DNA from 3 places in the Actinoplanes subglobosus genome. Region 1 is predicted to be linked to each of the others. Evidence: riboswitches for the same ligand, from Rfam matches in the RefSeq annotation. Region 1 holds a riboswitch; each other region holds the start of a gene.
The links. Region 1 has a riboswitch for S-adenosylmethionine ahead of ACFO0C_RS42090 (GNAT family N-acetyltransferase). Riboswitches for the same ligand answer to the same signal wherever they lie in the genome.
Positions count from the first base shown of each region.

Region 1 (5,970 bases):
GGGCCCACCCGACAAGCCTGTTTCGGCAGGATGCCGATCACCCGGACGGGTATTGCCGACATGCGGAACCTCTTGAGTGCGCGGCATTGCGCCACAACAAAGATGAACGATCCCGATGAGTAGATTGTGGACTTTCATCGTCGCCATAAGCGTGGTGAGGTCGCACGTTGGCGTTCTGTTTGCTCCCGTCGTTGCTTCGGCCCGGGTGCCACCGCGGCCGGAGGTGACAGCGGCCGCGGCCATCGCCGACCCAGCCCGGAAAGCAGATTGGGTGCTCCTGTCCTCGCTGATCGCACGCCTGCGCGGGTGGAGGGCTGGCGGCAGCCGTGCGGCCGCTGACACCGGAGGGGTTCGCGAGTCGGTGGGCAATCATTTTCGGCCCGGTGAACGCGGACATGACGGAGGGCAACGCGAGGAGAGCGGCGCGAAGAGAGCAACGCGAAGGCGGGCGACGCGAAGGCGGGCGACGCGAAGGCGGGCGACGCGAAGAGGGGCGACGCGAAGAGGGGCGACGCGAAGAGGGGCGACGCGAAGAGGGGCGACGCGAAGAGGGGCGACGCGAAGAGGGGCGACGCGAAGTTGGGCGGCCAACGCAGGTGACCGAGGCCGACGGAGGGCGATCGAGGGGGGTAACGGCTTGGGCCGCATTCAGCCCGGCGGTCGCGGATCGGTCCTGCACCGGGACCGCGTCGCGGGGACAGCCACGGGGCCGTTCACAGCCCGTACAAAAGTTAAGGTCTTGTTTCAGGGGTGGGTTTGATCTTTTTTGTTCGGACATAAGAAATTCATGAACGTCATCATCCGGTGACGTCCGGCTCCCGTAGATCTGTGTAGTCCGAATCGGACGACATGAAGGAGCCGATCATGCCCCTCTCCCCCCGCCCCCTGATGGCCGGCGTCACGGCCGCATTGATCACTATCGGTCTGATGGTCTCCCCCGCCCAGGCCGCCCCCACCGGGATCCCGTCGAAGTCGACGGCCCAGACCTACCTCAACGCGCTGACCGTCGCCGCCGAGGCGAACGCCAGCACCTACGACCGTGATCTGTTCCCGCACTGGATCACCATCTCCGGGACCTGCAACACCCGGGAGACGGTCCTGAAGCGGGACGGCACGAACGTCGTCGTCAGCTCGGCCTGCGCCGCCACCTCCGGCTCGTGGTACTCCCCCTACGACGGCGCCACCTGGACCGCGGCCTCCGACCTCGACATCGACCACGTGGTGCCGCTGGCCGAGGCGTGGCGTTCCGGCGCCAGCGCCTGGACCACCAGCAGGCGGCAGAGCTTCGCCAACGACCTGACCCGCCCGCAGCTGATCGCGGTCACCGACAACGTGAACCAGTCCAAGAGTGACCAGGACCCGTCCACCTGGCAGCCGTCGGTCAGCTCCTACCGCTGCACCTACTCCAAGATGTGGATCGCGGTGAAGTACTACTACTCGCTGACCCTGCAGTCCAGCGAGAAGACCGCCCTCCAGACCATGCTCAACACCTGCTCCAGCTGATCAGGTCCGCGGTCCGGAGGTCGCCCTCCGGACCGCGCCACCACCACCGGTCCATCGCGCCGCCCGGCCAGAGCGCCGTCACACCGGTGCGGATCGCCTCCCGGTCCCGGCCGGCGGGTCGCTCAGCCCCACCACGAGATCCGCCGCGGCACCGTCTTCCTCCCGGCCATCCAACCCCGTACCTCTCGTCGAGGTCGTTCTGGGGCACATGGACTACCGCGTTTCGGACAACCGATGTTCCAGGTAGGCCCGACATTCCGGCCATTCCTCGGCGACGACCGAGAACAGCGCCGAGTCCCGCAGCCGTCCGTCCTCCCCTGGCGCCCAGGACCGCGACCAGTTCCGCAGCACCCCCTCGAAGCGGGCGCCGACCCCGGCGATCGCCGACCGTGACCGGGCGTTGCGGGCGTCGGTGCTCAGGCCCACCCGGCGCACCGACCACCCCTCGAAAGCCTGCTTGAACAGCAGATACTTGGCCTCCAGGTTGATCCCGGAGCGCTGCGCGGACGCGGCCAGCCAGGTGAACCCGACGTCGATCGCGGTCAGCGGCTCACCTCGCGGATCCCAGTAGGCGGTGACCCCGACCGGGCGGCCGGTCCGCACGCTGACCTGCGCGTACGGCGACAGACCGGCTCGGGCGAGCTGCTCGTCGACATAGCGGACGGCGGTCGCGGCGGTCGGCACCCACGTCCAGTCGTATGAGTCGCGGGACTCCTCTGCGGCCGCGGCCAGACCGGCGGCGTGATGCGGGGCGAGCGGCTCCAGCCGGACGAGACGGCCGTACAGCACAGGATGATTCATGAGGGTCACCTCGGAAGGTCGCGGCTTGCCCGGCGCGGGACACGCCGGACCCGGTCATCACCCGGGGCACCCCGCCCACGAAGCGGAGGGTTGCCGGCCAGCGAGCCGGGGCTTGACGCTGGCGCTCATGACCTGCGCGCAACATATCACCGCGGACGGCCGCCGTGGGTCAGGCGGCGAGTGCCACCGCGGCCTCGTCGAGGAGGGGGACGGCGGAGGCGACGGCGGCGTTCACGACGAACGAGAACACCAGGCTGCGGCCGTCGGCGGCGGTGACGTAACCGGAGAGGGCGTTGACGCCGGTCAGCGTGCCGGTCTTGGCGCGGACATTGCCGGCCGCCGCGGTTCCGCGCATCCGGTTGCGCAGCGTGCCGCCGATCATCGGGTCCGGGTTGCCGGCGACCGGCAGCGCGGCGCGGAACGCCGGGAACCAGGTGCGGCGCTGCGCCTTCTCCAGCAGCGTGGTCACCTGCCCGGTGGTCAGCCAGTTGCGGCGGCTCAACCCTGATCCGTCACCCATGGTGAGCAGCCTGGTGTCGACGCCGAGGCGGCCGAGGGCGCTGGTCGCGGCGGTGAGGCCGGTCGGCCAGTTTCCCGGCCTCGCCGGATCGGCAGCCCGTGACATCGCCTTGACCAGCAGTTCGGCGATGCCGTTGTTGGACAGCTTGAGGAACGGCGGCAGGATCTCGCTGAGCGGCCGGGACGACTGGGCGGTCACCGCCCGGGTGCCGGCGGGCACGGTTCCCCGGAGGGTACGCCCGGAGATCGTCACACCGTGTCGCCGGAGTGCCGCCGTGAACAGTCCGGCGGTCATCGCCGCCGGATCGGGCACCGACACCAGTGCCGTGCCCGACCGGCCCGCCCCGATCGCACCACTGACGGTGACGGTCCTCGTGCCGTGCACGCGTACCGCGGTGACGGCGTCGCCGCTGCCCCGGGTGGCGGCACGGTTGACGACCCGGATGCTGCCGGCCGGTGGCCAGACCCGTACGGCGGGCCTGCTCCCGGCCACTCCCCGGTACCGGATCTCGACGGCGGCGGTGTCGAACCGGCCGTTCGCGGCGAACGTCAGCGCCGAGACGGGGGCCGTGTACGCGGACGTCTCGTCCTGCCACGACCAGTCCAGCCCGAGCGGCACCCGGTCGAACCACGAGTCGTCGACGATCAGCCGGGCGTACCGCTTGGTCGTGCCCCGGGCCACCGCCGCGGCGAGCCGGTCGATCCGGGTGTACGTCAGCGTCGGATCGCCCTGTCCCCGCAGGTAGAGGTCCTTTCCGCGGCCCCGGACGCTGGTGCGGAACCGGTAGCCCGGCCCCAGCACCTCCAGGGCGGCGGCCGCGGTCAGCAGTTTCTGGTTCGACGCCGGCAGCACCCGCAGCCCGGCGTTGCGCCGGTAGACGACAGCGCCGCCGGCCGCCTCCCGCACGTCGACGGCGACGGTGGCCCCGGCCAGCCGCCGGTCCGCGAAGATCCGCTCCAGGTCACCGGCCAGAGTCCGCGGTGCCGAAGCGGTGGAAGCGGAGGCGGCCGGTGCGGGCAGGGCGAGCAGCGTGCCGGTCAGGGCCACCGCGACGGCGCGGGCAGTACGCATCGGGGGCTACCTCGGCGGACGATCCGGACGGGGACCGCCCGATCGTCGCACGTGCCCGGCCGCCGCCGTGGCGACCCCCGGCCGCCGTCCCCCTTCGGATGATCGTCGCCCGGTCGGCCGTGCCCACCGGGATGGTGCGGGCACGACCGCGGCGTGACCGATCAGTCGCGGCCGGGATCAGTCGCGGGCCCGGCGGGTCTCGCGGTCGTTGGCCTTCTGGATGGCCTCGACGAGTTCCGGCTTGGTCATCCGGGACCGGCCGGTCACGTCCAGACGCCGGGCGATGCCGAGCAGATGCTCCTTGCTGGCGTTGGCGTCGACGCCGCCGGCGGTCTCGGCCTTCGTGTCCCGGCTGCCGGCGGCCTTCGCGTCGCTCGGGCCCTTCCGCTTCTTCGCCTCCCAGTGGTCGCCGACCTTCTCGAACGAGTGCTTCACCGCGGAGAACGCGGTGCGGTGCGCGCGCTCGCCCTCGCCGTACTGCTCGACGGCGGAGTCGTGGGTCTTGATGAAGGTGTCCTGGGCCTTCTTCGGTGACCGTTTGAGGGTGTCGGGCAGTTCGTCACGTGTGGGCATACCCGTGGGTTGCCCGGGTCAGTTCGTGGCAAACCCGCCCCCGATCGGGGTGAGGGTGTACTTCGGCAGGCTGGACTGGCCGCTCCCGCCGTCGTCGGTGGTGTAGCTGCCGTCGGCGGCGATCGTGTAGTAGCGGTAGCGGCCGACCCGGTCCTGGACCATGATGCTGTCGATCCACCACTGCCCGGGGGTGGTGGTGGCGGGCAGGGTTCCGCCGATCACCCAGCCGTCCTCCTCGTTGCCCTCGGAGCCGCCGAGCCAGCTCTCCGCGCCGTCGGTACGGATGTGCGCCGAGATACCCACGACGCCGCTCATGTCGTCGGAGGCGTGGATGCGCATCCGTACGTCACGGTCGACGCTGTTGTCGCCGGTGCTGTCGCCGAGCATCTCGCCGCCGGTCAGATCGAGGGCCGGCTTGTCCCGGTCGGAGGTGGCGTCGCCGGTGATCGTGATGGTGGCCGGCCAGTTCACGCCGTCCTCGGCGTCGTCGGGGCGGAAGTACTGGCGGTAGCGGTTCGCCTTGTCCCACAGCGTGATGCCGTAGACCCGCCACACGCCCGCCGGCAGGTGCGCCGGGAGCATGCCGCTGACCTCCCAGTCGCCGTCGGTGATGGTGCCGCCCTCCACTAGCGTGCTGTTGCCGAGGTTGGCCTGGATTCCGAACGGCTCACTGACGCTGGTCAGGGCGATGCCGATCGAGTTGACCCCGGCCAGGTCGTCGGTGACCGGCAGGCGCAGGGTGGCCGTACGGTCGATGGTGTTGTCGAGCTCGCGCGGGGTCTGCCATTGCGCCCCGGTGAGGTCGGCCTCCGGACCGGCCGCGTCGTAGTCGCCGGTGACGGTGAGCGGGGTCAGGGTGGCGGTCCCGCCGTCGGTGTTCTCCTGGTTGAGACTGCCCTGGTAGGTCGCGGTCCCGTCGGGCTGGACGTTGTAGACCGTCCACCGGTGCACCCGGTCGGTGAGATAGACGCTGGCCAGGGTCCACTCGCCGGAGCGGGACAGCGCCGGGAGCTGGCCGGACATGGTGAACGTGCCGTCGTGGGTGTAGCCGACGGCCGGGGCGCCGTAACTCCAGAGCGAGAGGGTGGGCCCTTCCGGGTCGGGGTTGCGGAACGACACCGAGGCGTAGACGATGCCGCTGCGGTCGTCGGTGATGTGCGCGCTGACCGAGACGGTCCGCGGTTCGGTGTTGTCGACGGCGTTCTCACCGACCCACTTCAGCGAGGTGATGTCGATCAGCGGGACGGCCTTGTCGGTGCACTTGTCGCCGCCGGCGTCGTCCGGGTCCGGCACGCACGCGTTGAGGCCGGGACCGCCCTCGACGTCGTCGTTGCCACCTCCGCCGTCCATCCGGTCGTCACCGATGCCGCCGTCCATCCGGTCGTCGCCGTCACCGCCGTCCATGTCGTCGTTGCCGTCGCCGCCGATCAGCTCGTCGGTGCCGCCACCGCCCTGGATGACGTCGTCGCCGACGCCGCCGTCCATCTGGTCGTCGCCGTCGC
Region 1 is NZ_JBHSBL010000028.1:372,622-378,591, reverse strand. Features, by position in the region: gene ACFO0C_RS42095 (GmrSD restriction endonuclease domain-containing protein) at 889-1,503, shown strand; gene ACFO0C_RS42090 (GNAT family N-acetyltransferase) at 1,717-2,304, opposite strand; SAM riboswitch class IV at 2,321-2,437, opposite strand; gene dacB (D-alanyl-D-alanine carboxypeptidase/D-alanyl-D-alanine endopeptidase) at 2,474-3,895, opposite strand; gene ACFO0C_RS42080 (ChaB family protein) at 4,073-4,468, opposite strand; partial or broken gene ACFO0C_RS42075 (hypothetical protein) at 4,487-5,970, opposite strand, start outside.

Region 2 (12,221 bases), on a different contig from region 1:
CTGGTGCGACTCGGCGTAAGCGGCGAGCCACGCCACCTGGTCCGGATCGAGGGATGCCCGGACCCGGGAGCGGGCGGTCGCCACGTTCGCCGCGGTCACCGTCGTCGCCTCCAGTGAGTCGCGCATCGCGGCCAGCGCGGCCTCGCGGATCAGCGCCGAGCAGTCGGCCGCCGAGAAGCCGTCCAGTGCGGCGCCGAGCTCGGCCAGGTCGACCGAGTCGTCCAGCGGCACCGCCTTCGACGACGCGCGCAGGATCGCCGTACGGGCGTCGGCGTCCGGCGGCGGCACGAACACGAGACGCTCCAGCCGGCCGGGCCGCAGCAGCGCCGGGTCGATCAGGTCGGGCCGGTTGGTCGCCCCGATCACCACCACGTTGCGCAGGTCCTCGACACCGTCCAGCTCGGTCAGCAGGGCGGCCACCACCCGATCGGTGACGCCACCGTCGGTGCCCTGCCCGCGGGCCGGGGCCAGCGCGTCCACCTCGTCCAGGAAGACCAGCGTCGGTGCCGCCTCCCGGGCCCGGCGGAACAGCTCCCGCACCGACCGCTCACTGTCGCCGACCCACTTGCTGAGCAGCTCGGCGCCCTTGACCGAGAGGACGTTGGCTTTACCCGTACCCGCGATGGCCTTGACCAGATAGGTCTTTCCGCAGCCGGGCGGGCCGTAGAGCAGCACACCGCGCGGCGGCGACACCCCGAGCCGGGCGAACGTGTCCGGATAGGTCAGCGGCCACAGCACCGACTCGGTGAGCACCTGCTTGACCTCGGCCATGTCACCGACGTCGTCCAGGGTCACCGCCGCGACCTCCAGCGTGGACTCGACCATCGAGGTGGGCCGGACCACGTCGAGGGCCGCTTCGAAGTCGGCCATGGTGACCACCTCGGAGGACTCTCCGGCGGCTCCGACGAGTCGGAGGGCGGCCCGGACCCCGGCCTCCCGGGCCAGCGCGCCGAGATCGGCGGCGACGAATCCGGGGGTACGCCCGGCGACCTCGTCCAACCGCACGTCCTCGGCCAGAGGCATGCCGCGGGTGAGGACGCCCAGCTGCTCCCGTCGCATCGCCGCGTCCGGCAGCGGCACCGTGAGCTGGACGGACAGCAGCTCCGGAGCGCGCAGGGCCGGGTCGACCGACTCGGGTTTGCTGGTGGTGCAGACGACAGCGGTCCCGTCGGCGAGCGTGTCGGCCAGCACCTGACGGAACACCGTGGAGATCGGGCCGGGCTCCTCGCGTGGGGCCAGTGCCTCGACGTCCGAGATCAGTAGGACGGCCGGGTGCTTGGCTCGTACCTCCTGGGCGAGCTCTCGCAGCCGGGCCGCCGCCGCGTTGTTGGTGAGGGCGGCCAGTTCGGGTGCCCAGATCGTGCGCACCTCGGCGTTCACCGCCGTGCCGACCGCCCGGACCAGCGCCGATTTGCCGGACCCGGCGGGGCCGGAGATCAGCACGCCGAGTGTCACCCGGGTGCCCAGTTTGGCCAGCACCTCCCGGTGGTGGAAGCCGAGATCGAGCAGCTCCTCCAGCTCCTTGGCCTGGGCACGGAGGCCGGGCAGATCGTCGAGGCTCAGCGGCGGCACGTCCGGGTCGGTCGAGGCCGGCGCGTCCGGAGTGACCGCCGGTCGGGCCGCCGGAGTGGCCGCGGACGGGCCGTTCTGCCAGGCCACGACGGTGTCCATGGTGACCAGCGAGGCGTCTCCGCCGGCCACCTCGATCACTCTGAGCAGGGTGCTCGTCCAGGCGTAGCCGACCCGGTTGGCGAGGCTGCGCCGGGCGGCCTCGACGAGCGGCCGGTGGCCGGCCTCCGGCAGCACGTCCTGCGGCAGCAGGGAGACGTCGTCGCCGGCGCTGACCACCTTGCCGAGCAGGGCCAGCCGCAGCATCTCGGGGGAGACCACGGCCACCACCTCGGCCGGGCCGGAGAGCGTCACCCGGCTCGCCTGCGTCACCGGGACCGGGGTGACGGTTACCTGGCCGCCGTCGCGCATGCCGAGGTTGCCCAGAGTCAGGTCGTCGGCGTAGAGCAGGCCGCGCCCGGCCGTGGACTCGGCCCTGGCCACGATCCCGGCCGTGGTCCGTGTGCCGGTCAGCCGGACCGGATCACCGGGCCGCAGGGCCAGGGCGGCGATCACCTCGGGGTGCAACCGCACGATGCCGCGTCGCGCGTCCAGGGCGGCCGGTCGCAGGGTCACGGTCAGGGTGAGGTCATCGGCCACCGGGCGTGCCTTTCGAAAGGGCGGGTCTGCGGCGTCCACGCTATCCGTCCGTGGGTAGCCCCGCTTACCTCTGAAGATCAACTTTGGCAAGGTTGGAGTGCTTCTTACCTGTTCGGGCGGCTGAGAGGATTCACAGCAGCCGCTCAGCCGATTGCGGCTAGCGTGTGCGCCATGCCTGACCTGACCGCCGGACTGCGCCGTACGCTTTCCCGGCTTCCCCGGCGCCGGGTCCTGCCCGCCGCGGCCGCCCTCGTGGTGCTGGCCGGTGCCGCTGTGTGGGCGTTACGGCCCACGCCCGACGCCTGGACCACCGAGGACCTCCGGCTCGCCGGCGCTGACGTCGAGCTCGACGCGCGCTTCTACCTGCCGGCCGACCGGGACGGCAAGGTGCCCGCGGTGCTGCTCGCCCACGGGTTCGGCGGCACCAAGGAGTCGGTCCGTGACGACGCCGAGTCGCTGGCCGAGCGCGGTTACGCGGTTCTGACGTACACCGCCCGCGGGTTCGGCCGCAGCACCGGGCAGATCCACCTGGACAGCCCCGATCACGAGGTCAAGGACGCGCAGAAGCTGCTCGACTGGCTGGCCGCCCGTCCCGAGGTGGTCACCGACGCCACCGGCGATCCGAAGGTGGCGGCGGTCGGCGGCTCCTACGGCGGGGCGCTGGCCCTCATGCTGGCCGGTCAGGACCAGCGGGTCGACGCGATCGTCCCGCAGATCACGTGGAATGATCTGAACCAGGCCCTGGTCCCCGGCGGCGTCTTCAAGAAGGCGTGGGCCGGCTACTTCTTCGGCAACGGCGGCGCCTCGGCCCTGGGCCTGATGGGCGGCGGCGGGCGTGGCGGCGAGATGCCCGCGACCGACCCCGCCTGCGGCCGGTTCGCCGAGGACGTCTGCAAGGCCTACCTGCAGATGGCCACCACCGGCACCCCCGATGAGACGACCCGGGCGCTGCTGCTCAAGTCCAGCCCGGCCACCGTCCTCGACAAGATCAAGGCGCCGACGCTGCTGATCCAGGGCGCCGTCGACACCCTCTTCCCGCTCTCCGAGGCGGACGCCAACGCCAAGGGCATCGCCGCGACCGGCACCCCGGTGCGGGTCGCCTGGTTCACCGGCGGCCACGACGGCGGCGCCGGCCCGTCCTCCGACTCCGACCGGCTCAAATACCTGACGGTCCAGTGGCTCGACCACTACCTGAAGGGCGAGGGCGACGCGCCCGGCGACGACTTCACGTTCTCCCGGGTGGCCGGGTTCAGCGCGCTCGACCGCGGGCTGGTCACCAACGGCTACTCCACCGAGTCGTACCCGGGGCTCACCGGCACCGGCAGCACCGAGATCACCCTGGCCGGCGAGGCGCAGGCGATCGCGAACCCGCCGAACGGCAACCCCGGCGCCATCTCCTCGGTGCCCGGCATCACCAGCCGGCTCAGCTCGGTGCTCAGCGGTGGCGTCGCCATGGACGTCCCCGGCCAGCACGCGATCTTCGAGTCGGCGGCGCTGACCGCGCCGGTGGAGGTGGCCGGCGCGCCCACGCTGCGACTGCGGGCGGCGTCACCGACCGGCGAGGCGGTGCTCTTCGTCAAGCTCTACGACGTCGACGCCAACGGGTCGGCGACGCTCAGCGCGGGGCTGGTGGCGCCGATCAAGCTCACCGGCCTGCCGGCCGACATCAATGCGGCCTCACCGGTCAGCGTGACGCTCCCGGCCATCGTCCGGCAGATCGAGGCAGGTCATACGGTACGGATCACCGTCGCCACCTCCGATCAGGCGTTCCTCACTCCCGCCCAGCCCGCGACGTACACGGTCGCGGTCGAGCCGGCCCTGACCCTGCCCACGCTGACCGGCACGCCGATCGCCGACCCGGGCAGCCTCTGGTGGTTCGTGCTGGCCGGCGTGATCGGGGCGATCCTGCTCGGCCTGGCCGTGCTGCTGGTGGTCAGCCGGGTCCGGCACCGGCGGCGTGACGTGGCCGTGGTCGGGGAGCACGCGGACACCCCGCTGGTGGTGAACGGGCTGCGCAAGGCCTACGGCGACGGGTTCGTGGCGGTCCAGGAGATCGGCTTCACCGTCGAGCGCGGGCAGGTCGTCGGCCTGCTCGGGCCGAACGGTGCGGGCAAGACGACGACGCTGCGGGTGCTGATGGGCCTGACCCAGCCGACCGCGGGCGAGATCTACGTCTTCGGGCACCGGCTGGTCCCGGGCGCCCCGATCCTGTCGCGGGTCGGCGCGCTCGTCGAGGGCCCCGGCTTCCTGCCGCACCTGACCGGTGAGGAGAACCTGAAGGCGTACTGGCAGGCCACCGGCCGCCCGTGGGCCGACGCCCACTTCGAGGAGGCGCTGGAGATCGCCGGCCTGGGCGACTCGGTGCACCGCAAGACCCGGAAGTACAGCCACGGCATGCGGCAGCGGCTCGCGATCGCGCAGGCCATGCTCGGCCTGCCGGAGCTGCTGGTGCTCGACGAGCCGACGGACGGGCTGGACCCGCCGCAGATCGCCGAGATGCGCCGTGTCCTGCAGCGCTACGCGACCGACGGCCGGGCCGTGCTGGTCTCCAGCCACCTGCTCGCCGAGGTGGAGCAGACCTGCACCCACGCGGTCGTCGTCAACAAGGGCCGGATCGTCGCGTCCGGTCCGGTCAGCGACATCGTCGGGGACTCCCCGTCGGTCCAGCTGGACGTCTCCGACGTGCCCGCCGCCACCCGGATCCTCGAGGACCTCGGGGTGGCCTCGGTCAAGACCGAAGGCCCCAACGGGCTGATCGTGGACATGAACGGGACGGCCCGTTCCACGGTGGTCGCCTCGCTGGTCGAGGCCGGCATCGGGGTGGACCGGCTGGTGCCGCGCCGTCGCCTGGAGGACGCGTTCCTGTCCCTGGTCGGCGACAACTCGCGAGGAAGTGGAGACCGATGACCACCCTGGAGGCCGCTTCCGGCTACAAGCCGTCGCGCACCATGCCGCTCTGGGCCGAGGTGCGCCGGCAGGCGTCCCGCCGGCGCACCCAGATGGCGCTCGGCTTCATGGTGCTGCTGCCGCTGATCGTCCTGGCCGCCTTCGAGTTCGGTGGCGGCGGCCGCGACGACGACGACGGCAACGGCGGCGGCGCGTTCAGCAGCATGGCCGACCTGGCCACCTCCGGCGGGCTGAACTTCGCGCTCTTCGGGCTCGCCGTCTCGGCCGGGTTCCTGCTGGTCGTGGTGGTCGCGTTGTTCTTCGGTGACACCGTGGCCAGCGAGGCGAGCTGGGGCAGCCTGCGCTACCTGCTGGCGATCCCGGTCCCGCGGGCCCGGCTGCTCGGCGTCAAGCTGACCGTCGCCGCCGGCTACTCGCTGCTGGCCCTGTTCCTGCTGGTCGGCACCAGCCTGCTGGTCGGCACGCTGCGGTACGGCTGGTCCCCGATGGGCAGCACGATCGCCGCCGAGATCCCACCCGGCGAGGGCCTGCTGCGTCTGCTGGCGATCTGCGCCTACCTGGCGACCACCCTGCTCGTCGTGGCCGGCCTGGCGTTCCTGCTGTCGGTGCTGACCGACGCCGCTCTCGGGGCGGTCGGCGGCGCGGTGCTGCTCTGGATCCTGTCCAGCATCCTGGACCAGATCGACGCCCTCGGCAGCATCCGTAACGGCCTGCCCACCCACTACACGGACGCCTGGATGGGCCTGCTCTCCACCCCGGTGCAGACCGAGGACCTGGCGAAGGGGGCGATCTCCGCGGTCGTCTACGCCACCCTTTTCTGGGGTATCGCGTTCCTCCGGTTCACCCGCAAGGACGTCACGTCCTGACGTGCAATCGAGTTGACGGCCGGGCGGCCGCGCGATGGCATGGCGGTCGTGACGGCTGACTTCGCGATCCGCCCGGCCCGCCCCGACGACGCCGCGGGGGCGGTCGCCCTCCGCTCCGTGGTCCATCCCTATCTGGTCCGGGGCGAGGCGGCCACCCGCCGCATGTTCGCCGAGCCACCACCCGACGGGGACCGGATCTTCCTGGTGGCCGAGAGGGACGGCGGGATCGTCGGCTTCACCTCGGCGTTCCGGGACACCCGCTCGGCCGATTCCGGGTTCGGCCGGGTCGCTCTGCACGTGCACCCGCGGCACCGCGGCCGGGGTCTCGGTGCCGCCCTGCTCGGCGAGGCGGTCGGCCACCTGCGGTCGGTCGGGGTCCGGCGGGCGAGCAGCTGGGCCGCCCCGGACGCGGTCCGGTTCGCCCGCGCCCACGGGTTCGAGCCGTCCCGCGAGATGCGCTTCTCGGCCCTGGACCTGACCGGGTTCGGCGATCGGCCGTTCGTGCCGGCGCCACCCGGGATCCAGGTGGTGCGGCTGCGTGAGGTGGCGGAGGAGGCGTTGTACGCGGCGGACGTGGCGGCCGCGACCGACGAGCCCGGTGAGACCCCGCCGCAGCCCACGCCGTACCCGTTGTGGCGTTATGAGATCTGGGACGAACCGGGTCTGGACCGTGACGCCAGCACCGCCGCCGTCGCGGGCGGGGAGATCGTGTCGTTCTCGCTGGTCCTGCGCGACGGCGACCGGATGTGGTCGGACATGACCGCCACCGTCCCGGCACGTCGCGGCCAGGGGCTGGCCCGGCTGGTGAAGACGGCGGCACTGCGGCGTGCCGCGGCCTCCGGGGTACGCGCCGCCTTCACCAGCAACGACGAGGAGAACAAGCCGATGCTCGCGGTCAACGAGAGTCTTGGCTACCGCCCGGTGGCCACCCAGATCTCCTGCCTCGCCGAGTTCTGAAGGGTGTTCGCTCACACCTCGGGAACTTCGTGTGGCGTACGCGGGATCTCGTCGTAAGGTGTTGGAAACAACTGAATACCTCATCCAGAGGGGCAGAGGGATACGGCCCGACGAAGCCCCGGCAACCACCGCACAGCGATTCTCGATGACGAGCCGCGTGTGGCAGGTGCTAATTCCGTCCCCGTTCCGGCAGGTCGCCGCGGGGAAAGATGAGAGGAAACTCTAATGACGTCTGTCGTCGACGCGCCCTCGCACACCTCCGCCTCGCCCGCTCGTGGCCTGATCTGCCGCGCCTGCAGCGCCGAGTACCCTCTGGCCGCGCAGCACGCCTGTTACGAGTGTTTCGGCCCGCTCGAGGTCGCCTACGACGAGGCGGCGCTCGCGCGGGTGACCCGGGCCCAGATCGAGGCGGGCCCGCAGAACATCTGGCGTTACGCGGCTCTGCTGCCGGCCGGCCAGGACCCGGCGACCCGGGTGACCCTCGACCCGGGCCTGACCCCGCTGGTCGCCGCCCCGCAGCTGGCCGCGGCGGTCGGCATCGAGGCTCCGCTCTACGTCAAGGACGACTCGCAGAACCCGACGCACTCGTTCAAGGACCGGGTCGTCTCGGTGGCCCTGACCGCCGCCAAGGAGCTGGGCTTCAACCGCTTCTCCTGCGCCTCGACCGGCAACCTGGCCAACTCGGTCGCCGCCCACGCGGCCCGGGCCGGTGTCCCGAGCATCGTCTTCATCCCGGCCGACCTCGAGCCCGGCAAGATCATCACCACCGCGGTGTACGGCGGCGAGCTCGTCGCCATCGAGGGCTCCTACGACGACGTGAACCGGCTGTGCAGCGAGCTCGTGGAGACCGACGAGTTCGAGGACACCGCGTTCGTGAACGTGAACGTCCGCCCGTTCTACGCCGAGGGGTCCAAGACTCTGGGCTACGAGGTCGCCGAGCAGCTCGGCTGGCGCATCCCGGCCCAGGTGGTCATCCCGATGGCCTCCGGTGAGCTGCTCACCAAGGTGGACAAGGCGTTCAGCGAGCTGGTCGAGATCGGACTGGCCGAGGCCCCGGAGGGCGGCTGGACCGTGTTCGGCGCCCAGTCCGAGGGCTGCAACCCGATCGCTGTCGCCCTGCATGCCGACACCGACGTGATCACCCCGGTGAAGCCGACCGGCATCGCCAAGTCGCTCAACATCGGTGACCCGGCCGCCGGGCCGTACGCGATCGAGGCCGTCCGCCGCACCGGCGGCTGGATGGACTACGCGAACGACGACGAGATCCGTGCGGGCATCCGGCTGCTGGCCGAGACGACCGGCATCTTCGCCGAGACCGCCGGCGGCACCACCGTCGCGGTGCTCAAGAAGCTCGTGGCGAGCGGCAAGCTCGACCCCACGAAGGAGACGGTCGTCTACAACACCGGCGAGGGCCTGAAGACGCTCGACGCGGTCGCCGGCCAGGTTGGACCGACCCACACGATCAAGCCGTCGCTGCGCGGCGCCCGGGAGGCCGGCCTGCTCGGCTGACCCTGTTCCGGGTCGTCCGAGCAGACGGGCGAAGGTCACCAATTCGTGACCAACTCTCACTGACCGTCACCGGCGATCAGCCGGTTGTCAGAATTACCTCCTCCGAGGACTTGCACTCCGATCTCCGGATGGGCAGGATGCTCTCTGCGGGAGGACGCGACGCCGTACGAGGCCCCTCACCAGAGCTTGGCGACAATCTCCGAGGGTCCCAACGATCCAGCGCTGACCCAAACGGCTACGTGCCCGGAGGCGTTGTGCGTCCGTCCTCCCGACCAACTTCCTTTCGCAGCAGCCTGACGACCCACGGCCGCAGCGGGAGATCGAGCGGGTAATGCCCGTCGGCCAGGCCCGCGTTCCTCTCGAACCAGTTGCGCACCCCGTAGGACGTGGTCAGCGCGATCGACCAGCCACACGCGACCCAGTAGGCGGGCCAGAAGAGCGGGCCGAAGAACGCGTACTGGCTCGCGTGCCGGGACTCGTGCGTGAACAGCCGCAGTCGCTCCTCGGCGAGCAGCCACTCGGCGGACCGGTTCGTGATGATCACCGAGCCGACCGTGAAGCACGAGCCGGCCGGCATCCGGAACCGGAAGTTCTCCGCGATCAGCACCCCGTGCCGGCCCCGCCGGACCTTCGTGCCGGTACCGAGGGCCAGCAGCAGACCGACGAGGGTCGTCCCGTTCACCGCGGTCAGCGTCGTCCGCGTCACGTGCCACCCGCGCCCGGCCATCTCAGACCCGCCGGCGCATCTGCAACTCGGTGAGAGCGGGGACGGTCGGGTGCGGCAGACGGACACCGGTGTCGGCGAAACCGAGTTTCTCGTACGCCCGGACGGCCCGCTCGTTGCCGCAGACCACCTCGAGCATCAGCTCGTCACGCCCGGCCGCCGCGGACCAGTCGGCGACCGCCTCGACGAGCCGGCCGAGCATCTTGCCGCCCCGGCTGGCCGGGGTCAGGTAGACCGCGAAGATGACGGTGCAGCCCGGTTCGCCGGGAACCGTGGTCCCGCCGGCGTGCCCGACCAGCGGCCCACCCGGGTCGACGATGAACTGGGCGGTGTCGAACCCCTCCGACGACTGCCGGATTCGCTGCCGGTAGCTCTCGTGCGGCCGGGCGGCGGCCTGCGCCAGTGTCTCCAGGAACGCCAGCGGACTGTCGGCCAGCATCTCCAGGCGGAGCGCCCGCATCCGCCCGGCGTCGTCCGGGGTCACCCGCCGTACGTCCCAGTTCTCCATGCGTCCATCACTACCGCTGGGGCTGCGGGTCGGCAAGCAGGTTGTCGCTAAACCGGTTGGCGGGGGTGCGGCATGATTCGACGGTGAGCGATGAGTTCCCGCGGCCGTACGCGGAGGAGCCCCCTGTCCTCGAGTCCCTCTCCGGCCTCCGGCTCGTCCGTGCCCACCCGTGGTCCGTCGCCGCGACGGTGGCCGTCACCGCACTGCTGATGACGATCCACCCGCTGATGATCAGGGCGGCGATCGACTCGGACACCTTCTACGACGACCTCGTGCTCCTCCGGAGAGTGCTCCCGCTGCTCGCCGTCCTTCCCACGGTGGTGCCGCTGACGGTGGTCGCCCTGCTGGCGAGGCGGCGGGTGACGGTGCTCCGGGTGGCGGCGCTGCTGGTGGCGTCGGTTCTCGTCGTCATGGCCGCGGACTCGGTGTACGACTTGCTTCCGCTCTCCCTCACCCTCGGCGGCGGCGTGTGGTCCTGGCTCGTCCCGGCCGGGTACAGCGTGGTGACCCTGCTGTTCCTGGGCCTGCTCGCCGCCGTCCTGTACCCGGCCGCGACGCGCAGCGACCTACGGCTCCTGGTGCTGGCCTCGGTCGTCGTGACGGTGCTGTACCAGTTCACGATTCTGATCGACGAGCCCGGCAGCGAGCCGGATCTGTGGACGTGGGTGGTGGCGTTCGGGGTGGACGCCGTGGTCGGGGTCGCCTGGGCGATTGCGGCGCTCGTCACGTCCCGTCCGGCCGTCCCTGCCCGTGCCGGCACCCCCGCTGAGCTGGGCCGTCAAGATCCTTAGTCGAAACCGCGGCCACCGGCGGGGATTCGCGGGAAGATGGGGTTTCTTGCACTCGCCATCGGAGAGTGCTAAACAAGTGATTGGCACTCGCGCATGCTGAGTGCCAACAGGTCGGGACGGTGGGGTTCCGGTCGCGATGCTGCCATCGGCATCGGGGCACGGAGCCGGTCGTCGCGGGCTATCCGGCTCGGCCTGAGGACGTCACCTTCGCCAGGTGGTGGCGTCCGCAGACTTCCTCAACGTGCGGAGAGCGGGGCCGACGAGGCCCGGCACCGCGGATGTCCGGGAGGACAACGCCGTATGGCCAAGATCATCGCATTCGACGAGGAGGCTCGTCGGGGCCTCGAGCGTGGCATGAACCAGCTCGCCGACGCCGTCAAGGTGACGCTCGGCCCCAAGGGTCGCAACGTCGTGCTCGAGAAGAAGTGGGGCGCCCCCACGATCACCAACGATGGTGTATCCATCGCCAAGGAGATCGAGCTCGAGGACACCTTCGAGAAGATCGGCGCCGAGCTGGTCAAGGAGGTCGCCAAGAAGACCGACGACGTCGCCGGTGACGGCACGACGACCGCGACCGTCCTGGCCCAGGCGCTGGTCCGGGAGGGCCTGCGCAACGTGGCCGCCGGCGCCAACCCGCTGGGTCTCAAGCGGGGCATCGAGGCCGCGGTCGCCAGCGTTTCCGAGGCGCTCTCGCAGCTCGCCAAGGACGTGGAGACCAAGGAGCAGATCGCCTCCACCGCCTCCATCTCCGCCGGTGACTCCACGGTCGGCGAGATCATCGCCGAGGCCATGGACAAGGTCGGCAAGGAAGGCGTCATCACCGTCGAGGAGAGCAACACCTTCGGGCTGGAGCTGGAGCTCACCGAGGGCATGCGCTTCGACAAGGGCTACATCTCGGCGTACTTCATGACCGACGCCGAGCGCATGGAGGCCGTCTTCGACGACCCCTACATCCTCATCGCGAACAGCAAGATCTCCGCGGTCAAGGACCTGCTGCCGATCCTCGAGAAGGTCATGCAGTCCGGCAAGCCGCTGGTCATCATCGCCGAGGACGTCGAGGGCGAGGCCCTGGCCACCCTGGTCGTCAACAAGGTCCGTGGCACCTTCAAGTCGGTCGCCGTCAAGGCCCCCGGCTTCGGTGACCGCCGCAAGGCCATGCTGGAGGACATCGCCATCCTGACCGGTGGCGCCGTCATCAGCGAGGAGGTCGGCCTCAAGCTCGACGCCGCCGACCTGTCGCTGCTCGGCTCGGCCCGCAAGATCGTCATCACCAAGGACGAGACCACCGTCGTCGACGGCGCCGGCAACGGCGAGCAGATCCAGGGCCGGGTCAACCAGATCCGCGCCGAGATCGAGCGCTCGGACTCCGACTACGACCGTGAGAAGCTGCAGGAGCGTCTGGCCAAGCTGGCCGGCGGCGTTGCGGTCATCAAGGTCGGCGCGGCCACCGAGGTCGAGCTCAAGGAGCGCAAGCACCGCATCGAGGACGCCGTTCGCAACGCGAAGGCGGCCGTCGAGGAGGGCATCGTCCCCGGTGGTGGCGTCGCGCTGGTTCAGGCCGGCAAGACCGCGTTCGACAAGCTGGACCTGGCCGGCGACGAGGCCACCGGCGCGCAGATCGTCAAGGTCGCGCTCGATGCCCCGCTGCGTCAGATCGCCGTGAACGCCGGCCTCGAGGGCGGCGTCGTGGTGGAGAAGGTGCGCAACCTCGACGCGGGTCACGGCCTCAACGCCGCGACCGGCGAGTACGT
Region 2 is NZ_JBHSBL010000017.1:412,902-425,122, forward strand. Features, by position in the region: gene ACFO0C_RS19805 (AAA family ATPase) at 1-2,208, opposite strand, end outside; gene ACFO0C_RS19810 (alpha/beta fold hydrolase) at 2,380-5,115, shown strand; gene ACFO0C_RS19815 (ABC transporter permease) at 5,112-5,981, shown strand; gene ACFO0C_RS19820 (GNAT family N-acetyltransferase) at 6,030-6,938, shown strand; SAM riboswitch class I at 7,016-7,154, shown strand; gene thrC (threonine synthase) at 7,164-8,447, shown strand; gene ACFO0C_RS19830 (hypothetical protein) at 8,683-9,153, opposite strand; gene ACFO0C_RS19835 (GNAT family N-acetyltransferase) at 9,176-9,679, opposite strand; gene ACFO0C_RS19840 (hypothetical protein) at 9,763-10,470, shown strand; gene groL (chaperonin GroEL) at 10,771-12,221, shown strand, end outside.
Region 2: it holds a riboswitch for S-adenosylmethionine, as region 1 does, so the genes downstream of both, thrC (threonine synthase) here and ACFO0C_RS42090 (GNAT family N-acetyltransferase) in region 1, are expected to answer to the same signal.

Region 3 (12,221 bases), on a different contig from region 1:
CAGCGCACGCCGGTGTCCAGGTTGGCCGCGTAGTAGCCGGCCTCGGCGCGCTCGTCCTCCAGCGGCCAGGACTGGCCGAGGTCGTCGAGCGGCTGGACCATCGGGGTGACCCGCACATAGTTGTAGTACTTGCGGATCGCGCCCGTGCCGGACTGCTGGAAGTGGGTGAACCCGGAGGCCTGGTGCCGGTCGAACATCTCCTCCGGCACGCCCTCGGTGTTCTTGGCGTACCGGCCGTAGCCGGTCGGATACGCCCCCGAGTACGCGCACGCCGAGACCATGCCGAGGGGGGAGGTGGCCCCGGGGTGGGTGTTGCCCACCTGCGGCTTCGGCCACCACCAGGTAGCGGCGAGACCGTGTGCCCGGGGCAGGTCGGTGGCCGCTGTGCCGATGAAAGGATCAACATTGTCAAGGATGGCCGGACTCTAACCGGCCATTGAGGTCCCCATGGTTTCGCGCAGATGAACTCCCTCGAAGGTGGCCCTTTCGAAGGACTCCCGGAGCATGACGTCGAACTCGGCGGCGGGCAGTGGCTTGCTGAAGAGGTAACCCTGCACGGCCGGGCAGCCGGCGGCCCGCAGCGCCTCCCAGTCGGCGAGCTCCTCGACGCCCTCGGCGATGGTCGACATGGTCAGCGAGCGGGCCAGCCACAGCACCGCCTGGATGATCGACGCCTTGCGGGGGTCCTCGGCCAGCCCGGCCACGAACGAGCGGTCCAGCTTGACGATGTCCGCGGGCAGTGACTTGAGCCAGGTCAGCGAGCTGTAGCCGGTGCCGAAGTCGTCCAGGGCGATACGCACGCCGAGCTGCTTGAGCGAGGCGAGCCGCTCGCCGACGTCGACGGCCGAGGAGAGCAGGGCGGTCTCGGTGATCTCCAGGACGATCCGGGACGGGTCGAGCCAGGGCACCCGGTTCAGCACGCCGGCGACCATCGGCACGAAGTCGGGCTCGGCCAGCTGGCGCGGGCTGACGTTGACCGAGACGTAGCCGAGCCGGTCCTGCCAGTGCAGCAGGTGCTCGACGGCCGAGCGCAGCACGTGCTCGCCGAGCGGCACGATCAGGCCGGTCTCCTCGGCGGCGCCGACGAAGTGGTACGGGCTGAGGATCTCGCCGTCCGGGGTGCGCATCCGTACGAGCGCCTCGGCGCCGGCGATCTGCCCGTTCACGGTGGAGACCACCGGCTGGAACCAGAGCGGCAGGGTGAGCCGCGGGTCGCCGGCCAGGGCACGGCGGACCCGGGCCTCGGCGGCGATCTTCTCCTGTACGGGCACCCGCAACTCGTCGGTGAAGACCTGGAGCCGGTTGCCGCCGGCCCGCTTGGCCGCGTACATCGCGGTGTCGGCGGCCAGCACCACGTCGTCGGCCGGGATCGCGCCGACCGCCGTGGTCACGCCGATGCTGCACGAGACGGGCAGCTCGTAGCCGCCGACCGCGAGCGGGCCGGCCAGGGCGGCCAGGATGCCGTTGCCGACGCGCAGGCCGGTGCCGGACGGTCCGGCCAGTGCGGCGATGAACTCGTCGCCGCCGAGACGGGCCAGCAGCGAGCCGGTCGGGACCACCTCGGCCAGCCGGTTCGCGAGGGCGCGGAGCACGTCGTCGCCGGTGGTGTGCCCGGCGCCGTCGTTGATCGACTTGAAGCGGTCCACGTCGAGGTAGATGACGCTGACCGGCTCGGGACTGGCCGCGAGCAGCTCGGTCAGGTCGTGCTCGAACGCCTTGCGCGACAGCAGGCCGGTCAGCGAGTCGTGCCGCACCTGGTAGCGCAGCTCGGCCTCGTGGTCGCGGACCGCGGTGACGTCCAGGCAGTGCACGAAGGTCAGGCGCAGCGAGCCGTCCCGGTCGTAGAGGCCGGTGGCGTGGGTCTGCACCCACATCAGCGAGTCGTCGTCGGTACGCCGGTACTGGCGGGTCACGGTGATCGGCTCGCGGGTCTCGGTGAGCATCCGGGTGATCGGCTGCTCGCCCGGGTTGATCGGGCTCAGTGGCAGGTCGGCCATCGAGAAGCCCTCGGGCAGTCCGGCGGGCAGGCGCAGCCAGTCCCGGTAGGCGACGTTGGTGCGCAGCAGCCGCCCGTTCGGGGCGAACATGGCCATCGGTACCGGCGTCTCGTCGAAGGCCACACTGAGCTGGGCCTGGCTCTCGCTCAGGTGCTCCTCGGCCCGCAGCTCCTCGATCTCGTTGAACCGCCACGCGAGCAGCTGGAACGACGCTGCGGCGAGCACCGCGGCACCGTGCAGCAGTGCCCAGACCATCGGGTGCTGCCGTGCCGCGTCGTGCCCGAAGGTGTGGTCCGCCTGCACCACGCCGAAGCCGGCGTGGTGCAGGGTGGTGCCGACCAGGAAGCCGCCGAACGGCGCCCAGTCCCGGTAGAGGGCGAGCGCGGGGATCAGGATGAAGAACGCGAAGTGCGCCTCGGTGAGTCCCTGGCAGATGGCGACGAACCCACCGCTGGCGGCCACGTAGCCGAGTGCCACCGCCAGCGACCGGACCCGCCGGTTACGCGGCAGGGTGGCGACGACCAGGCTGGTCAGCACCATGCCGTCGGTGATCAGGAGATCGCCGGCCTCGGCGTCCCGGAGCACACCGAACACGGTGAGCAGCACCATGCAGACGGCCAGCAGCACCGTCAGCAGCCGGTGCCGGCCGGCCCAATCCTCGTCGCTGAGCCTCCCGCCGGTCGGAAGCCGGTCGCGGAGCCTCGCCATCCACGTCACCACGAACGCAGCATCGGCCGCCCGGGGTGTGGATCACAGGAACGGCCGGGTTGTAGGTCAGGTGCGATCCGTGCCGAGCACCCCGGCCAGCGCCGCGACGATCCGGTCCACGTCACCGGTGGTGCTGCCCAGGCCGAAGCTGATCCGCAGCAGGCCGGGCACGCCGTCGCCGCACGCGCCGGTCCGGTCCGCCCCGGTCAGGCGGCGGACCAGCGGGTGGGCACAGAACTGGCCGGCCCGGACACCGATGCCGTGGTCGCGGCCCAGCCGCCGGGCCACCTCGGCCGGGTCGTGGCCGGACAGCGCCAGCGACACGATGCCGACCCGCGGGTGGTCCGGGCCGAACAGGCTCACCTCGGTGGCGCCGGGCACGCCGGCCAGCCCGGCGCGGAGCCGGGCCAGCAGCCGCTGCTCGTGGTCGCGCAGGGTGCTCCGGCCGGCCTCGGTGAGCGCCTCGCAGACCGCGGCGATCGCCACCGCGCCGAGCAGGTTCGGGGTGCCGCCCTCGTGCCGGGCCGGGCCGGTCGCCCAGGTCAGGTCCCCGGGACGGTCACCGACGGCGGCACTCGCGCCACCACCGGCGAGGTACGGCTCCGCCGCGTCCAGCCAGTCGGAGCGCCCGGCGAGCACCCCGGCACCGAACGGCGCGTACAGCTTGTGTCCGGAGAACGCGAGATAGTCGGCACCCAGGTCGTCGAGGTCGACGGGCACGTGCGGGGCGAGCTGGGCGGCGTCGACGACCACCCGGGCGCCGTAGGAGTGCGCCACGTCGGCGAGCTCCCGTACCGGCCACACCTCGCCGGTGACGTTGCTCGCCCCGGTGACGGTGACCACGACCGGGCCGGTCAGCCCGTCGAGCGCCGTCTTGAGCGCGGTGACCGCCTCGCCCGGCGACGACGGGGTGGCCAGGCGCAGCGGGTTCGGCCAGGGCAGCAGGTTGGCGTGGTGCTCGCCGTCGAACTGCACGGTGGTGGTGCCCGGTGGCAGAGCCCGGGCCAGCAGGTTGAGGGCGTCGGTGGTGTTGCGGGTGAAGATCACGGTGTCGCCGGGACGGGCGCCGACGAACTCGGCCACCACGTCGCGGGCCAGCTCGTAGGCGAGGGTGGACGTCTGGGAGCGCACCCCGGTGCCGCGGTGGACGCTGCCGTACCGCGGGAGGAGGTCCTGGACCGCGTCGGCGGCCGCCCGCACACAGGGAGCCGACGCCGCGTAGTCGAGGTGGACGAAGTCGCTGCCGTCCGAGACGACCTCAAGCGAGGAAGGGATGACCTCAAGTGAGGAAGGGATGACGTCGAGAGAGGAAGGGATGACGTCGAGAGAGGAAGATGGCATGACCGCGCCTCCACGGGTTCGCCGTTTGCCGCTGCCGGATGGCAGCGGCCCGGTCCTCACCCGGGGCACCCCGTCGCGAACGGAAGGGTTGCCGGCCAGCAAGCCGGGGCTGTGTGCTGGCACTCATGACCTGCCGCCGAAGTTAGCAGATGTCACGTCCACCGTCCATTTCCCATGCTCGAAGTAGGGATTAAAGTCATCTGTCATGACGACCTCGTTCCAGCAGCAGTGGGACCAATGGCACACCGAGCACGAGGGGCGGCGCGCCGATCCGCACGGCTTCCTCGCGATCACCGGCCTGCACTGGCTCACCGAGACGCCGCAGCGCATCGACGACGCCCCCGGCGCGTGGAGCACCGGGCCGTCCGGGGTCACCGTCGTCCTGGCCGAGGGTGAGTCGCTGACCACCGCCACCGGCACGATCACCGGCACGCACACGTTCGCGCCGATCGAGGAGCGCGGAGACGTGATCGTGGAGCACGGTGACGTGCACATCGAGATCGCCCGGCGCGGCGGCTACGACGTGGTGCGGCCGCGCAGCCCGCGGAGCCCGCTGCTCACCGCCTACACCGGCACGCCCGCCTACCCGGCCGACGAGAAGTGGGCGGTGACCGGGCGGTACGTGCCGTTCGACGAGCCGCGGGAGTACACCGTGGGATCGGTGGCCGAGGGCATCGAGCACGTCTACGAGTCGCCGGGGCGGGTCGAGTTCGAGGCCGGCGGCGAGTCGTTGTCGCTGATCGCGTTCAACGGGAGCACGCCGGGCTCGCTGTCCGTGCTGTTCACCGACGCGACCTCGGGGCTGACCACCTACGCCGCCAACCGGAGCCTGTCGGTGGCGCCGCCGGCCGCCGACGGCACGGTCACGATCGACTTCAACCGGGCCACGAACCTGCCGTGCGCGTACGTCGACTTCGCGACCTGCCCGCTGCCGCCGGCCGGCAACAGGCTGCCGATCGCGGTCGAGGCGGGCGAGCGGATTCCGTCGTAGAGTCCGTCCATGGAGGAGCTCGCGGAGCTGATCGCGATCCGCTCGACCGCGGACCGGCCGGACGAGCTGCGGCGTGCGCTCGACCTGCTGCTCACGGTCGCCGGCCCCGATTTCGTGGTACGGCGATTCGAGTCCCGCGGTAAACCGAGCGCCCTGCTGACCGTCCCCGGACGGACCGGCCCACCCCGGGTGATCCTCAACGCGCACCTGGACGTGGTGCCCGGTGAGCCGCATCAGTTCGTCCCGCGGCTCGACGGCGACCGCCTCTACGGCCGCGGCGCCCACGACATGAAGGCGGCCGCCCTCGTGATGACCCGGGTCTTCCGGGACCTGGCCGCCGGCCTGCCCTACGGGCTCGCGCTGCAGCTGGTCACCGACGAGGAGGTGGGCGGCTTCGACGGCACCGGGCATCAGGTGGCGCAGGGTGTCCGGGCCGGGTTCGTGGTCATCGGCGAGCAGAGCGGGCTGCGGGTGGTCACCGAGTCGAAGGGGATCGCCCGGGCCCGGCTCACCGCGTCCGGCCGGACCGCGCACGCCGCCTACCCGTGGCTCGGGGCGAACGCGCTGACCGCGGTGACCGCGGGCGTGCACCGGCTGCTGGCGCGCTATCCGGTGCCGGCCGCGGAGGCGTGGGTGACGACGGTGAACGTGGCCTCGATCAGCACGCCGAACCAGGCGGCGAACGTGGTGCCGGCCACCGCGGAGGCGCTGCTGGACATCCGGTTCCCGCCGTCGGACACCGACCTGGCCGGGCGCGGCCCGGACGAGGTGGCCGCGTTCCTGAGCGAGGTGACCGGCGTGACGGCGACGGTCGAGGCTCTCGGGGCACCGCACTTCGCCGATCCGGGCAGTGCCGAGGTGCTCCGGCTGCGGCGGGCCGCGCGGGAGGCCGGGTTCGACGGGTCACTGCTGCGCAAGCACGGGGCGGCGGACGGGCGCTTCTACTCGGCCGAGGGCGTGCCCGCGGTGATCTTCGGGCCGGGTGGCGACGGGCAGCACGGCCCGGAGGAGTATGTCGATCTGCGGACGCTCACCCCGTACCGGGAAGCGCTCGAAGGCTTCTTGAAAGGCCTAGACGGCTAGCAGGTGCTCGACGCGGGCGGCGATGGCACGCAGATGGGGGCGGCGGTCGGCGCCGACCTTCGCGTTCCACGAGCAGGGGCCCTGGCGGTGCAGCATCTCCGCGTAACGCGTCTCGGTGTCGACCCGCACGCCGGCCGGGCCGACGGTCTGGTCGGCGTAGGTGAGGGCGTCGGCCATCAGGCTGCGCTCGTCGGGGAAGGCCGCCATCTGCTCGGCGAGACCGCGGGCCGCGCCCACGAAACGGGCGCCGGAGTGGAAGGCGACCAGACCGGCGATGCGGGCCGGCCAGCCCTCGGTGCTCAGGTGCACGGCGCCGTCGAGCGGGTGGAACCCGGTCAGGGCGATCGGCGCGGCATAGCCGATGTCGTGCAGCCACGCGGCGGCCACCAGGACGTCGGGGTCGAGGTCGAGACGGTCGGCGAGCTCGGCCGCCCGCTGCGCCACCCCGGCCGTGTGCTTCCACCGATTGCCACTGTCACCGATCAGGGACTCGGCGACGGTCCGCGCCAGCAGGGCGCGGGTGGGGGCGAGAACAGCGGTCATCGCCGGATGCTACGTCTCCGCAGGTTAACAGCGGATGGACGGACGATGACCGCTGACCGAAACCGTTAACCGAGACGCAGCCTCTGCGACGGCACGCCCGCCGCGGCGAGCTGAGCAGCGAGAGGACCGCTGGGATTGTCGACGAAGACGGCCACCTGGTGGTCGTCGCCGAGGCCGCAGGCCGCGACCACGGAACCGAGATTGATCGGGTCGAGCTCGCGCACGAACGCGAGATCGACTATCAGGCGCAGCGGGCGCACCCGGCGCACCGTGTGCACCAGGAGCTGCCGGAGTTCCACCGCCTCGTCGGGGCCGACCGAGCCGTGCGGCTGGATCACCACACTGCCGTCGGCGCTCGTGCTGACCTCGAGAACCGAGCCACGCATCGCACTTGCCTTCCGTTAACCGTGCGTTCAGGCGTCTGACCACCATAGGCGCGGCCCGATGGTCACCCGGCACAACGCGACATGGACATCGGGTGAACTATCAGCGTTCGTGATGGGTGGTGATCACGGATCGTCATGGGACACCCTTTCCGATTGACCCACCAAATTGATAGGAATTGGGGGTGAGGTATCTGTTCGCCGGCGCCCGCGCCCATCCGGTGCCCGCGTCGGCCGCCGCCGTCGCCGGTCTCGTCAACGGCGCCACCATGGTCGGCGGTGCCGCCGCCGTCGGCTGGGCCACCGACCACGTCGTCGTCCCCGCCCTGGCCGGCCAGCACGTGCCGGCCGGCGACTGGTGGTCGAGCGCGCTGTTCGTGCTCGGCGTCTCCGCGGTCCGCTGGACCACCATCTTCGTCCGCGGGGTGGCCACCGGCCGGGTCCAGTTCCGGGCGCAGGCCGAGACCCGGCGCGCGGTCACCCACCACTACCTGGAACTCGACCAGGCCTGGCACCGGCGCCACTCCCCCGGCCGGCTGCTCGCCCACGCCGTCTCCGACGTGGACGCACAGTGGTCGCCGGTCCAGTTCATGTTCTTCGCGTTCGGCATGCTGTTCATGCTGTTCCTGGCACTGACCGAGCTGTTCCGGCGGGACGTGTCGCTGGGCCTGACCGGTCTCGGGCTGATCGGCGCGGTGCTCGGCATCAACGTCGTCTATCAGCGGCTGCTGGCGCCGCGCGCCCGTCAGGCCCAGGAGGCCCGCGGTGCGACCGGCGCCGTCGCGCACGAGTCGATCGAGGCGGGGCCGGTGGTCCGCAGCCTCGGCCTGATCGAGCAGGAGGACGCCCGGTTCACCCCCGTCGTGGAGCGGCTGCGCGCCGCCGACCTGCGGATGGCCGCGATCAGCTCGATCTTCGACCCGGTGCTGGAGCTGCTGCCGACCGCCGCCGTGCTGGTCGTGCTGGCCACCGCGACACCCCGGGTCGCCTCCGGCGCGCTCACCGTCGGTGACCTGGTCGGCGTGGTCTACCTGCTGATCACGGTGGCCATCCCGCTCAACGTGATCAGCCGGTTCCTGTCGATGCTGCCGATGTCCGGCGCCGGCCGGGACCGGGTCCGGTCCGTGCTGGCCACCCCGGCCGCCCGGCACGGCGACCGGGAACTGCCCGGCGACGGGCCGCTGCGGGTCGACGTGCGCGGCGCCCGCCTGGTCCGCGACGGGCGGGCCCTGATCTCCGGCGTACGCCTCAGCCTGGCGCCCGGCACCGTCACGGTCGTCGTCGGTGCGGTCGGTGCCGGCAAGACCACCCTGCTCGACGTGGCCGGCGGGCAGTCCCACCCGAGCGCCGGGACCGTCCGGTTCGACGGCGTCGACGTGCGTGACCTGGCCCGTGGCGAGGTGCCCGCGGCCGTGGCCGTGGTGTCGCAGAACCCGTTCCTGTTCGCCGAGCCGATCCGGGACAACCTCACCCTGGGCCGGCCCTGCTCCGAGGACGAGCTGTGGGCGGCGCTGCGACTGGCGGCCGCCGACGAGATCGTGCGCGGCCTGCCGGACGGCCTCGACACCGTGGTCGGCGAGCGCGGGGCGACCCTGTCCGGCGGGCAGCGGCAGCGGATCTGCCTGGCCCGGGCATTGCTGCGCCGGCCGCGGCTGCTGTTGCTCGACGACGCCACGTCGGCGCTGGACCCGGCGGTCGAACGGCAGGTGCTCGACGGGCTGGCCGGCCTCGGCGCGACGGTCCTGTTCAGCACCAACCGGCCGGGGCCGCTGTCGATCGCCGACCGCGTGGTACTGGTCCGGGCCGGGCGGATCGCCGCCGACGGCACGCCGGACGAGCTGGCCGGCGACGAGGAGTACCGGCGCATCGTGACCGCTTACGACCATGATGAGGAGACGGTTCGCGATGCGCGTACGCCTGCTCGATGAAGCCGGGCTCCGGGACGGCCTCGCGCTGACCGCGGTCCTGGCGCTGCTCGCCGGAGGCGGCCGGATCGTCGCACCGCTGACCGTGCAGCGGGTGATCGACGCCGGCCTGGCCCCGCACACGGTCGGACCCGCGGTCGCGGTCGGCGCCGTCGCGGTGCTGGTCGCCGGCGGGTCGTCGCTGCTGCTCAACCGGCGTCTGCAGGCCCGGGTGGAGACGGCGATCGCCGGGCTGCGGCGGACCGGGCTGCGCCGGGTGCACGAGATGGCGGCGAGCACCGCCGACCGCACCCCGGCCGCCGACCTGGTGGCCCGGCTGACCAGCGACCTCGACCAGACGACCACCTTCCTGCAGGGTGGCGGCGTCCAGTTCGTCACCAACACCGCGCAGCTGCTGATCGCCGGCGTGATCATGTCGGTCTACAGCTGGCAGCTGGCGGTGCCGGTGCTGCTGCTGGCCGGTGTGCTGATCGCCGGGATGGCGGTGATGCAGCGGGTGATCGGGCGGCGGTTCGGGCACGCCCGGCGCGACCTGTCCGAGCTGCAGCGGGCGGTCACCGAGTCGGTCGGCGGCGCCGCGCTGATCCGGTCGACCGGCACCGAGCAGCGGGCCCGGGTCAAGCTGGACGCGGCCGTCGACCGGGCCCGGGACAGCCTCATCCGCACCCAGCCGGCGCTGCACGGCAACGCGTCCCTCGGTGAGATCACCATCGCCGCCATGACGGTGACCGTGCTGCTCGGCGGTGTGTGGTGGTCGCTGGCCGGCCCCGGCGCGCCACGGCTGTCGTCGGGGCAGGTGGTGGCGATGGTCTTCCTGGTCACGTTCTTCGTCCGGCCGCTGCAGTTCCTGGTGCAGAGCCTCGGCGAGGCGCAGAACGCGCTGGCCGGCTGGCGGCGGGCGCGGGAACTGGCCGGCACGCCGAGCGCCGAGATCGCCGACGGGCGGCCGCTGCCGGACGGGCCGGTCGGGGTCCGGGTCGAGCATGTCAGCGCCCGCTACGGCGACGGCCCGGTGGTGCTGCACGACGTCGACGTCACCATCGCGCCCGGGGAGCACGTGGCGGTCGTGGGGCGTACCGGGTCGGGCAAGTCGACCTTCGCCAAGCTGCTGACCCGCCGTCTCGAACCGGCCGCCGGCACGATCCGGCTCAGTGGTGTCCCGCTGGACCGGCTGGCGCCGACCGCCGGGCGGGTGGTGATCCTGCCGCAGGACCCGTTCCTGTTCGCCGGCACGCTCGACGCCAACATCCGTCTCGGCCGGCCCGGTGCCACCACCGCCGACGTGGTGCGGATCATCGACCGCCTGGGGCTGCGCGACTGGCTGGACGCGCTGCCGGACGGCGTGGACACCCCGGTGGGGCTGCGCGGCGAGCTGCTGTCGGCGGGTGAGCGGCAGCTGGCCGGCCTGGCCCGGACCGCGCTGGCCGACCCGGACCTGGTGGTCTTCGACGAGGCGACCTCGGGCATCGACCCGGCCACCGACGTGGCGGTGCAGGCGGCCCTCGCCGTGCTGACCCGCGGCCGGACCACCGTCTCGATCGCGCACCGGATGGTCACCGCGGAGAACGCCGACCGGGTGCTCGTCTTCGACGGCGGGCGAATCGTCCAATCCGGATCGCACGCCGAGCTGGCGGCCCGGCCCGGACGATATGCCGACCTGGTCGGCGCCTGGACGAGGAATTGACCGCGGTGACACCTTCTGCTTACCTCTATGGGCCCTCCACGTCGATGAAGTAGGTCCCCATGTTGCGAAAACTCACCGCCGGCATCGTCAGATACCGGAGGCGGCTACTCGCAGCACTGGTGGTGACACTCTCCGTCGCCCCGCTGGCGCTGATCAACGGGAACGCCGGCGCCGCCACCGCGCTGGCGCCGCAGCCGGGCAACTTCACCGGGTACGGGTTCGACGCCTGCACCGCCCCGTCCAGCGACACGATGGCCAAGTGGCTGGCGTCGTCGCCGTACCGGGCGGCCGGCATCTACTTCGGCGGCAACAACCGCGGCTGCACCCAGGCCAACCTGACCCCCGAGTGGGTGCGCGAGCAGGTCACCCGCGGCTGGCGGCTGATCCCGCTCTACGTCGGCCCGCAGGCCAGCTGCACCACGGTCACCCGGAAGAACCTGATCGACGACGCCAACGCGGCGGCGCAGGGCCGGGCCACCGCCGAGGACGCCGTCCGGCAGGCGATCGCGCTCGGGTTGTCGCAGGAGAGCGTGCTGATCTACGACATGGAGTCGTACGACAGCAAGAACATCGCGTGCCGCGACGGCGTGCTCGCGTTCATGAACGCGTGGACCGCCCGCCTGCACGACTTCGGCTACTTCTCCGGCTACTACAGCAGTGCCTCCACCGGCATCGCCGACCAGGTGGCCGTCTACAACAAGGCCGGGTACGTGCGGCCCGACTACGTCGACATCGCCCGCTGGGACCAGGTCGTCACGGTCACCGACGCGGCCGTCCCGGCGAGCTACTGGATGCCGAAACGGCGGATGAAGCAGTACCGCGGCGCCCACCAGGAGACCTGGGGCGGCGTCACCATCAACATCGACAACGACTACCTGGACTTCGCCCGGCTGCCCGCGGCGAAGCTGTCCGACTGGAACCGCAACGGCTGGTCGGACGTGATGGCCCGCACCACGTCGACCGGCAACCTGTTCGCGTACCCCGGCAACGGCACGCTGGTGACCGAGGGCGACCGGCAGAAGGTCGGCGCCTTCGCCTCGGCGAACGCGTTGCTGCGGATGGACCTCGACCGGAACGGCTACACCGACCTGATCGTCCGGACCAAGGCCGGCGCGGTCTACTTCTACCCCGGCCTGAGCAGCGGGAACTTCGGCACCCCCAAGAAGCTCTGGAAGAACATGAGCCACCTGCGGGAGCTGACCGCGATCGGCGACTTCAACCGGGACGGCTACCCGGACCTGCTCGCGTCGCAGACCAGCAACGGCAACGTCTACCTCTACCCGGGGCAGGCGGGCGCCAGGTTCGGCAAGCGGGTGGCGCTGGCCTACGGCGACTGGAAGGACCGCAGCGAGTTCGCCGGCGTCGGCGACTTCGACCGGGACGGCTTCCAGGATCTGCTGGTCAGGCTGACCAGCACCGGCGCGCTCTACCTCTACCCGGGCAAGACCGGCGGGTTCAAGGCGCGGGTGAAGGTCGGCACCTCCACCGGGCTGCGTGACCTGCTCGGCGTCGGCGACTTCGACCGGGACGGGTTCACCGACCTGGCCGCGATCCAGTCGTCGACCG
Region 3 is NZ_JBHSBL010000020.1:428,300-440,520, reverse strand. Features, by position in the region: gene ACFO0C_RS31205 (GH92 family glycosyl hydrolase) at 1-392, opposite strand, end outside; gene ACFO0C_RS31200 (putative bifunctional diguanylate cyclase/phosphodiesterase) at 426-2,705, opposite strand; gene ACFO0C_RS31195 (aminotransferase class V-fold PLP-dependent enzyme) at 2,772-4,046, opposite strand; SAM riboswitch class IV at 4,063-4,177, opposite strand; gene ACFO0C_RS31190 (DUF1684 domain-containing protein) at 4,252-5,037, shown strand; gene ACFO0C_RS31185 (M20 family metallopeptidase) at 5,047-6,120, shown strand; gene ACFO0C_RS31180 (HD domain-containing protein) at 6,109-6,663, opposite strand; gene ACFO0C_RS31175 (hypothetical protein) at 6,729-7,049, opposite strand; gene ACFO0C_RS31170 (ABC transporter ATP-binding protein) at 7,232-8,974, shown strand; gene ACFO0C_RS31165 (ABC transporter ATP-binding protein) at 8,952-10,655, shown strand; gene ACFO0C_RS31160 (glycoside hydrolase domain-containing protein) at 10,715-12,221, shown strand, end outside.
Region 3: it holds a riboswitch for S-adenosylmethionine, as region 1 does, so the genes downstream of both, ACFO0C_RS31195 (aminotransferase class V-fold PLP-dependent enzyme) here and ACFO0C_RS42090 (GNAT family N-acetyltransferase) in region 1, are expected to answer to the same signal.